2 linked regions of the Lacticaseibacillus paracasei subsp. paracasei genome follow. The protein of the gene in region 2 binds, or shares a complex with, the protein of the main gene of each other region. Links are inferred from orthologs where the notes say so. Each region holds a gene or a part of one and is shown on either strand. Other genes may lie near its edges.

What was found.
Region 1: the proteins of secY (region 2) and secA are in contact, whole or in part, in a crystal structure (PDB 3DIN), measured with the Thermotoga maritima proteins. The link is inferred for Lacticaseibacillus paracasei subsp. paracasei from one-to-one orthologs. Residues at the interface, in WP_004081795.1 of Thermotoga maritima: Glu108, Gly109, Glu110, Glu111, Ala236, Glu237, Arg238, Arg239, Ile240, Thr241, Ile242, Gln243, Tyr244, Ala245, Arg246, Arg247, Val248, Thr249, Gly250, Arg251, Arg252, Val253, Tyr254, Gly256, Ala257, Ser258, Thr259, Tyr260, Leu261, Pro262; in WP_004082002.1 of Thermotoga maritima: Glu261, Ala262, Arg263, Lys300, Ala301, Arg302, Thr303, Ile304, Ile305, Leu323, Tyr324, Asp325, Pro326, Val329, Ser330, Tyr333, Ile336, Lys340, Phe345, Val349, Glu363, Phe364, Tyr374, Ser375, Gly376, Gly377, Glu393, Ile395, Thr482, Ser483.

Annotation. Positions count from the first base shown.
Region 1 is NZ_AP012541.1:918,593-922,272, forward strand. The notes cover bases 191-3,222. They hold secA (preprotein translocase subunit SecA), read left to right. Parts: upstream 191-540; coding sequence 541-2,904; downstream 2,905-3,222. Other genes in these bases: hpf (ribosome hibernation-promoting factor, HPF/YfiA family), read left to right, coding at 191-207. Also shown: more of hpf, read left to right, coding at 1-190. UniProt on the Escherichia coli protein: Required for protein export, interacts with the SecYEG preprotein conducting channel.
Region 2 is NZ_AP012541.1:2,568,294-2,571,918, forward strand. Bases 35-3,011 are described here. They hold secY (preprotein translocase subunit SecY), read right to left. Parts: upstream 2,198-3,011; coding sequence 872-2,197; downstream 35-871. Other genes in these bases: LBPC_RS12620 (adenylate kinase), read right to left, coding at 68-724; rplO (50S ribosomal protein L15), read right to left, coding at 2,197-2,637; rpmD (50S ribosomal protein L30), read right to left, coding at 2,671-2,856; rpsE (30S ribosomal protein S5), read right to left, coding at 2,868-3,011. Also shown: more of rpsE, read right to left, coding at 3,012-3,371; rplR (50S ribosomal protein L18), read right to left, coding at 3,394-3,625. UniProt on the Escherichia coli protein: The central subunit of the protein translocation channel SecYEG. Consists of two halves formed by TMs 1-5 and 6-10.

The DNA of each region.
Region 1 (3,680 bases), 1.6 Mb from region 2 along the record:
CCGAAACCAGCCGAAGATGATGATAATCTGACGGTTGTTCGTACTAAGCGAGTGTCGTTGAAGCCGATGGATTCGCAAGAAGCCATTCTACAGATGGATATGTTGGGGCACAACTTCTTTATCTTTGAAGATGCTGACACCAATGGCACAAGCATTGTTTATAAGCGGCGTGACGGGCGTTATGGCTTGATCGAAACCGATGAATAAGCAGTTCTTAAAACAAAAAACAAGATCGCCGCAAAAGGTGATCTTGTTTTTTGTTGGGAAAGTTTGCCATATGGACTTATTGCTGGTAAGTTTTTATTAAAGTTTAATGACAATATACAAATTGGGGCCTGGTATATGAACTTGCAGGCAGTGAAGATTGAGGCGCTATCGTGCTGGTATTCAGTTGTTATTGTGAACGGCATCGGCGTGCGCTCGTCGATGTGGATGATGCAAGATCTTTGTACTGCTCGGTTTTCAATACCCAATGAAAATGTTAAGATACTATAGATATACTGTCAGTTTAACGAAGTTTCGACAGAGAGGAATCCATTCATGGCCAATATTCTTAGAAAATGGGTCGAAAGCGATAAGCGAGAAATCGCGCGCCTAGGCAAAATTGCTGATAAGGTTCAGCAATATGAAGATGAGTATGCAGCATTATCTGATGAACAATTAAAAGCAAACACACCAAAATTAAAAGATCGTCTCGCAGCTGGTGCTACCCTTGATGACATTCTGCCAGAAGCCTTTGCGACTGCGCGGGAAGGTGCCAAGCGTGTTTTAGGTCTATTCCCGTTCCGAGTCCAAATTATTGGCGGGATTGTGTTGCATGAAGGCAACATTGCGGAGATGAAGACCGGTGAAGGGAAAACTTTAACCGCAACCATGCCTGTTTATTTGAACGCACTCACTGGTAAAGGTGTTCATGTTGTCACGGTCAATGAGTACCTGTCAACCCGTGATGCCACGGAAATGGGCGAGCTATACAACTGGCTTGGCTTGAGCGTAGGGTTAAACCTCAATTCCAAGAACAGTGATGAAAAACGAGAAGCTTATAATTGCGACATTACCTATTCCACGAACAGTGAACTCGGGTTTGACTATCTGCGTGACAACATGGTTGTTTACAAAGAGCAGATGGTTCAGCGGCCACTGAATTTTGCAATCGTCGATGAAGTTGACTCTATTTTGATTGATGAGGCGCGAACCCCATTGATCATTTCTGGCGGCGCAGAAAAAACAACCGGTCTCTACATTCGTGCCGATCGGTTTGTCAAGACGCTAAAAGCGGAGACCGATTACAAGATCGACTGGCCAACGAAGACAATCTCGTTAACTGAAAGCGGCATCCGGAAGGCTGAAAAGAATTTCGGACTGGATAATCTGTATGACACCGAAAATACGGCCTTAACGCATCATATTGATCAGGCCTTGCGGGCTAATTACATCATGCTCAAGGATATCGATTACATGGTTTCCGATGGTGAAGTCCTCATTGTTGATCAGTTTACTGGCCGAGCAATGGAAGGTCGCCGATATTCTGACGGCTTGCATCAGGCGATTGAAGCCAAAGAAGGCGTCCAAATTCAGGACGAAAATAAGACGATGGCTAACATCACTTATCAAAACTTCTTCCGGATGTACACAAAGTTGGCCGGGATGACTGGGACCGCAAAGACCGAGCAAGAAGAATTCCGAGAAATTTATAACATGGAAGTCATCTCTGTTCCGACCAACAAGCCAGTTATCCGGGTTGACTCCCCTGACGTGCTGTACCCGACGTTAGATGCTAAGTTCAACGCGGTTGTTGAAGACATCAAAGCGCGTCATGAAAAAGGCCAGCCGATGCTGATTGGGACGGTTGCGATTGAATCGAGTGAACGGCTTAGTAAGCAACTTGATGAAGCTAAGATTCCACATACCGTTTTGAACGCGAAGAATCACTTTAAAGAAGCAGAAATCATTATGAATGCTGGCCAACGCGGCGCTGTGACGATTGCGACGAACATGGCTGGGCGTGGTACGGATATCAAACTTGGACCTGGTGTCACCGAACTTGGCGGTTTGGCAGTTATCGGGACGGAACGCCATGAAAGTCGTCGAATTGATAATCAGTTGCGAGGCCGTTCAGGGCGTCAAGGCGATCCAGGTTCTACACAGTTTTACCTGAGCCTTGAAGATGATCTGATGAAACGCTTTGGTTCTGATCGAATTAAAGCTATGTTGGATCGCTTTAAGGTGGCGGATGATGATCAGGTGATTCAAAGTCGGATGATTTCACGGCAGGTGGAGTCAGCCCAGAAACGGGTCGAAGGGAATAACTACGACACGCGGAAGAATACGCTGCAATATGATGATGTGATGCGTGAACAACGCGAGGTCATTTACAAGCAGCGGCAGCAAGTCATCAATGAACAGGAAACGTTGAAGCCTGTCTTGATGGCTATGATCAATCGAACGATTACACGGATTGTTCAGACTCATACCCAAGGAGATCAGAAGGACTGGAACCTTGATGCCTTGTACGCTTGGGTCACTGCTAACATGATTGATCCTGAGAAATTCAAACGCAGCCAGTTAGATGGCAAGTCGCAAGACGAGTTGATCGGGTTACTGGCCGAGATGGCGGAGACCAACTTCCAGCAAAAGAATAAGCAGCTGGGCGATGACGCGCAGATGCTTGAATTCGAAAAAGTTGTTGTTTTGCGCGTGGTTGATTCTGCTTGGACCGATCATATTGATGCGATGGATCAGTTGCGGCAGTCGATCGGATTGCGCGGTTATGGTCAAATGAATCCGCTAGTCGAATATCAAGAAGAAGGCTACCGGATGTTTGAAGAAATGATTGCATCAATTGATGATGATGTGACTCGGCTGTTCATGAAAGCTGAAATCCGACAAAATATTCGCCGTTAATAACGGCTTAGCGCCCCGGTACCGCGGCTACAGCTTGCGGTACTGGGGTGTTTTGAAGCAGTCGCCGACGCACATGGTCACGCTACAATAACGCAACTATGTTTAAAAAAAGGGAGATTACACGATGGAACTGAGTGTTATGCGCAACACCTTGGCCGCCATGCGGACCAAAATTAATCAATTTAGGGGGTCACTTTGACCTCGATGCGCTGAACGAACGCATTACTGAAAATGAAGGCCGAATGGCTGAACCCGGCTTTTGGGATGACTCGGAGGCTGCTCAAAAGGTTATTGACAACAACAATGCGCTCAAAGAAAAGCATGATCGATTTTATGCACTAGAAAATGAGTTGGAAGATCTTGAGGCTGGTTTTGAGTTATTACAAGACGAGCCTGATAAGGACTTGCAGCAAGAAGAAGAAGCAAAGATCAAAGATTTACAGGAAAAGCTGGATAAGTATGAGATGCAGCTTTTGCTGAACGGCCCATACGATCACAACAATGCCATTTTGGAAATTCACCCTGGTGCAGGCGGCACGGAATCTCAGGATTGGGGATCAATGCTGATGCGGATGTATCAGCGTTGGGCCGATCAGAACGGATTCAAAGTAGAAGTGGCGGATTATCAGCCTGGGGATGAAGCTGGCATCAAGAGCGTAACGCTGCTGATCAATGGCGAGAATGCTTATGGCTTGCTGAAAAGTGAAAAAGGCGTCCATCGACTTGTGCGGATTTCGCCATTTGATTCCGCTGGACGGCGACACACTAGCTTTGCC
Region 2 (3,625 bases):
CGCGATATTGTACCATAATTCTTCGACTTTGAAAACAGTCATGAGGGGCGTGCAATCGTCCAAGCACTTACTTTGCCACAGCAGCCAAAATCGCTTTGATCTCGGCAAACACCTTATCAATGTCCTGGTCGCCATTAACCGTGTGAAGCAGGCCCTTCTTTTCATAGAAGTCCAACAGCGGTGTGTTCATTTCGATGTTTACCTTGAGGCGATTTTTAACCGTTGCCGGTTTGTCATCTTCACGCTGGAAGAATTCATGACCGCCGCAACGATCACAAGTGCCGGCAACCTTTGGCGGGTTGTAGATTTTGTGATAAGTCGCGCCGCATGTCTTGCAAATAAAACGGCCAGACAAACGATCGACTAGTTTTGCAGGTGCAACATCGATATTGATGACAGCATCTAACGGTTTCTTCAGATCGGCTGTAATCGTTTCGAGTGCCTCTGCTTGTTGGATGGTGCGCGGGAAGCCATCAAGCATATAACCAGCATCGGTATCAGATTCAGCGAGTCGTTCCTTGACAATGCCATTCGTGACCGAGTCCGGTACGAGTTGCCCCTTATCAATGAAACCTTTCGCTTCTTTACCTAATGCGGTACCAGCAGCCATCGCAGCTCGGAACATGTCACCGGTTGAAATATGTGCAATCGGATAAGTGTCTTCGATCCGTTCTGCTTGAGTACCTTTCCCTGCACCGGGAAGTCCCATTAAAATGAGATTCACGTTGCATCCTCCTCTAAACGCGCTCGCCAGACTAGAACCTGACGTATAAACGCTCTTAAACACAATAACCGAACCCGGTCATCATACTCAGATTCGCTTACACATTGGACTCTAATCAAGCTGACTCACGTTCTGTTTAAATGACGTTTATTTTTTACTGTCGCCTTTAATCAAGTCTCCGCGAATGAAACCGATATACTCGCGTTTCATGAGTAAGCCGTCTAACTGACGAACCAATTCAATCGCTGTCATGACGACAATCAAGAGACTTGTGCCGCCCAGTCCGATTGACTGTGGCAAGCCCCAAATGTTGGCAGCTAACTGTGGCAGCAATGCAACCAGGCCAAGGAACAATGCCCCGACGGTTGATAACCGCATCAGTAAACGCGAGATATAATTCTCGGTTTCTTTTCCTGGCCAAACGCCTGGAATGTAACTGCCTTGTTTGGTTAAGTTCTCAGAGACCTTTTCGGGATTGACCTGAACAAACGCATAGAAGAACGTGAAAAGAATGATTAGAAGCGTGTAGATCGCAGTCCCGGCAGGTTTTTGCATATTGAAGATGTTGGTCATGACTTGATACCAGCCATCACCGCTATGATTCTTTTGAAAAGCCATCAGAATTGTTTGCGGAGTTACGATGAAGGAACTCGCAAAGATAACTGGAATAACGCCGGCCACGTTGACCTTTAAAGGCAAGTAGCTGTTGCTGCCTGCGCTGGTGACACGCCGGGTATATTGAATCGGAATCTTGTAATTTGCTTGCTGTACCCATGTGACAAACGTGATCACTAGGATCACGATAATGGCTAAGGCTGCCATGAAGGCAATCCCTTTCCAGATTTCGGCACCAGAGTATACCTGAACGTTATCGCGGTATAGCTCTTGAAGGCCAGAAGGCAAGCGAGCAATGATCCCGGAAAAGATCAGCAAGGAAACCCCATTACCAAGACCTTTATCAGTGATCTGTTCACCCATCCAAGTCAGCAACATGGTGCCGCCGGTTAAGATGATCCCGATCGTGATATAGGTGCTAACAGACGGATTTTTGACCAAGCCCATCGAACTTAACGTTTGAAAGCCGGCCGTAATCCCAATTGCCTGAAAGAACCCGAAGATAATGGTTAAGTAACGAGTCACCTGATTCAGCTTACGCCGACCAACTTCCCCTTGCTTGCTCCATTCAACAAACTTCGGAACGATATCCATCTGCAGCAGCTGAACCACAATCTGTGCCGTAATGTACGGTGAGACCCCCATCGAGAAGATGGAGTACTGGGCCAGTCCGCCACCACTGACAGTATCCAGCAGTGAGATCAGGCCTGTCGAACCGATTGATTGCAGCGCCTTTGCATTGACCCCGGGCACTGCGATCAGTGTACCTAATCGATAGACCAATAAAACCGCTAAAGTGAAGAGGATCTTGTTACGGATGTCTTTAACCTTGAGCGCGTTTTTCAGGGTCCTCAGCATTAGATCACCTCAATCGAACCGCCAGCTGCTTCAACAGCAGCCTTCGCTGCAGCAGAAGCCTTTGCTACCTTAATGGTCAGTTTTTTCTCAAGCTTGCCGTCTGCCAGCAGCTTGACGCCGTTCTTTTCGTTCTTAACGATACCAGCATCGATCAAGGCTGCTGGGGTTACTTCGGCGCCATCGTCGAAGCGGTTAAGATCGGAAAGGTTAACAACAGCATATTCTTTGCGGTTAATGTTGTTGAAACCGCGTTTTGGCATACGCCGGAACAATGGCATCTGGCCACCTTCGAAGCCAAGACGCGTTTTGCCGCCCTGACGTGCCAATTGACCCTTTGTCCCTTTACCAGCTGTCTTACCTTGACCGCTAGAAGTACCACGGCCCAGACGCTTGCGGGAATGACGGGAGCCGACACTCGGCTTTAATTCGTGCAATTGCATACTCTTGGGCACCTCCTTGTCGAAATAATGTTATTAATCCTTGATTTCTTCAACGGAAACCAAGTGTGAAATCTGGAAAATCGCACCACGAGTGGCTGCGTTGTCAGGCTTGATCACTGAGCTATTAACTCGAGCTAAGCCTAATTCCTTCACAATTTTACGTTGCTTAGGAAGACGGTGGGCAGCACTACGGGTCAAAGTAATCTTCAATTGAGCCATGTGTTTACCTCCTAGTCTTCTAATGATGACGCAGAAACGCCACGCAATTCAGCAACTTGTTCACGGGTACGCAGTTGTGTCAACCCGTCCATCGTTGCCCGGATCATGTTGATCGGGGTGTTACGGCCGAGTGACTTGCTGGTAATATCAGCAATGCCGGCAAGTTCCATGACGGAACGGATAGCGCCACCAGCAGCAACCCCAGAACCTTCTTCAGCAGGCTTCAGCAAAACTTCGCCGGCGCCAAAATGGCCGATAACTTCATGAGGAATCGTTGTGCCGACAATCGGTACTTCGATCAAGCTCTTCTTGGCCGCGTCAACAGCTTTACGGATCGCTTCAGGAACTTCTTGGGCCTTACCAGTTGCAAAGCCGACGTGACCATTCTTATCACCGACGATCGCGATCGCAGCAAAACGCAGACGACGTCCACCTTTAACAACTTTCGTGACACGGTTGATGGAAACGACTTGGTCTTCTAAGTCCAATTGGTTTGGATCGATAAATGATGCCATGTGTTGGTTATCCTCCTTTTTTCTAGAATTCGAGGCCATTTTCACGTGCTGCTTCAGCTAACGCAGCAACGCGACCATGGTACAGATAACCACCACGGTCAAAGACCACAACTTTATGACCATCAGCAACAGCACGCTTGGCGATCAACGCGCCAACTTGTGCAGAAGCAGCAGTCTTGTTTTCAGGATCTTTAATGTCCTTATCAAGAGTGGAGGCACTTGCTAGCGTCACACCCGCTACGTCATCAATTAAT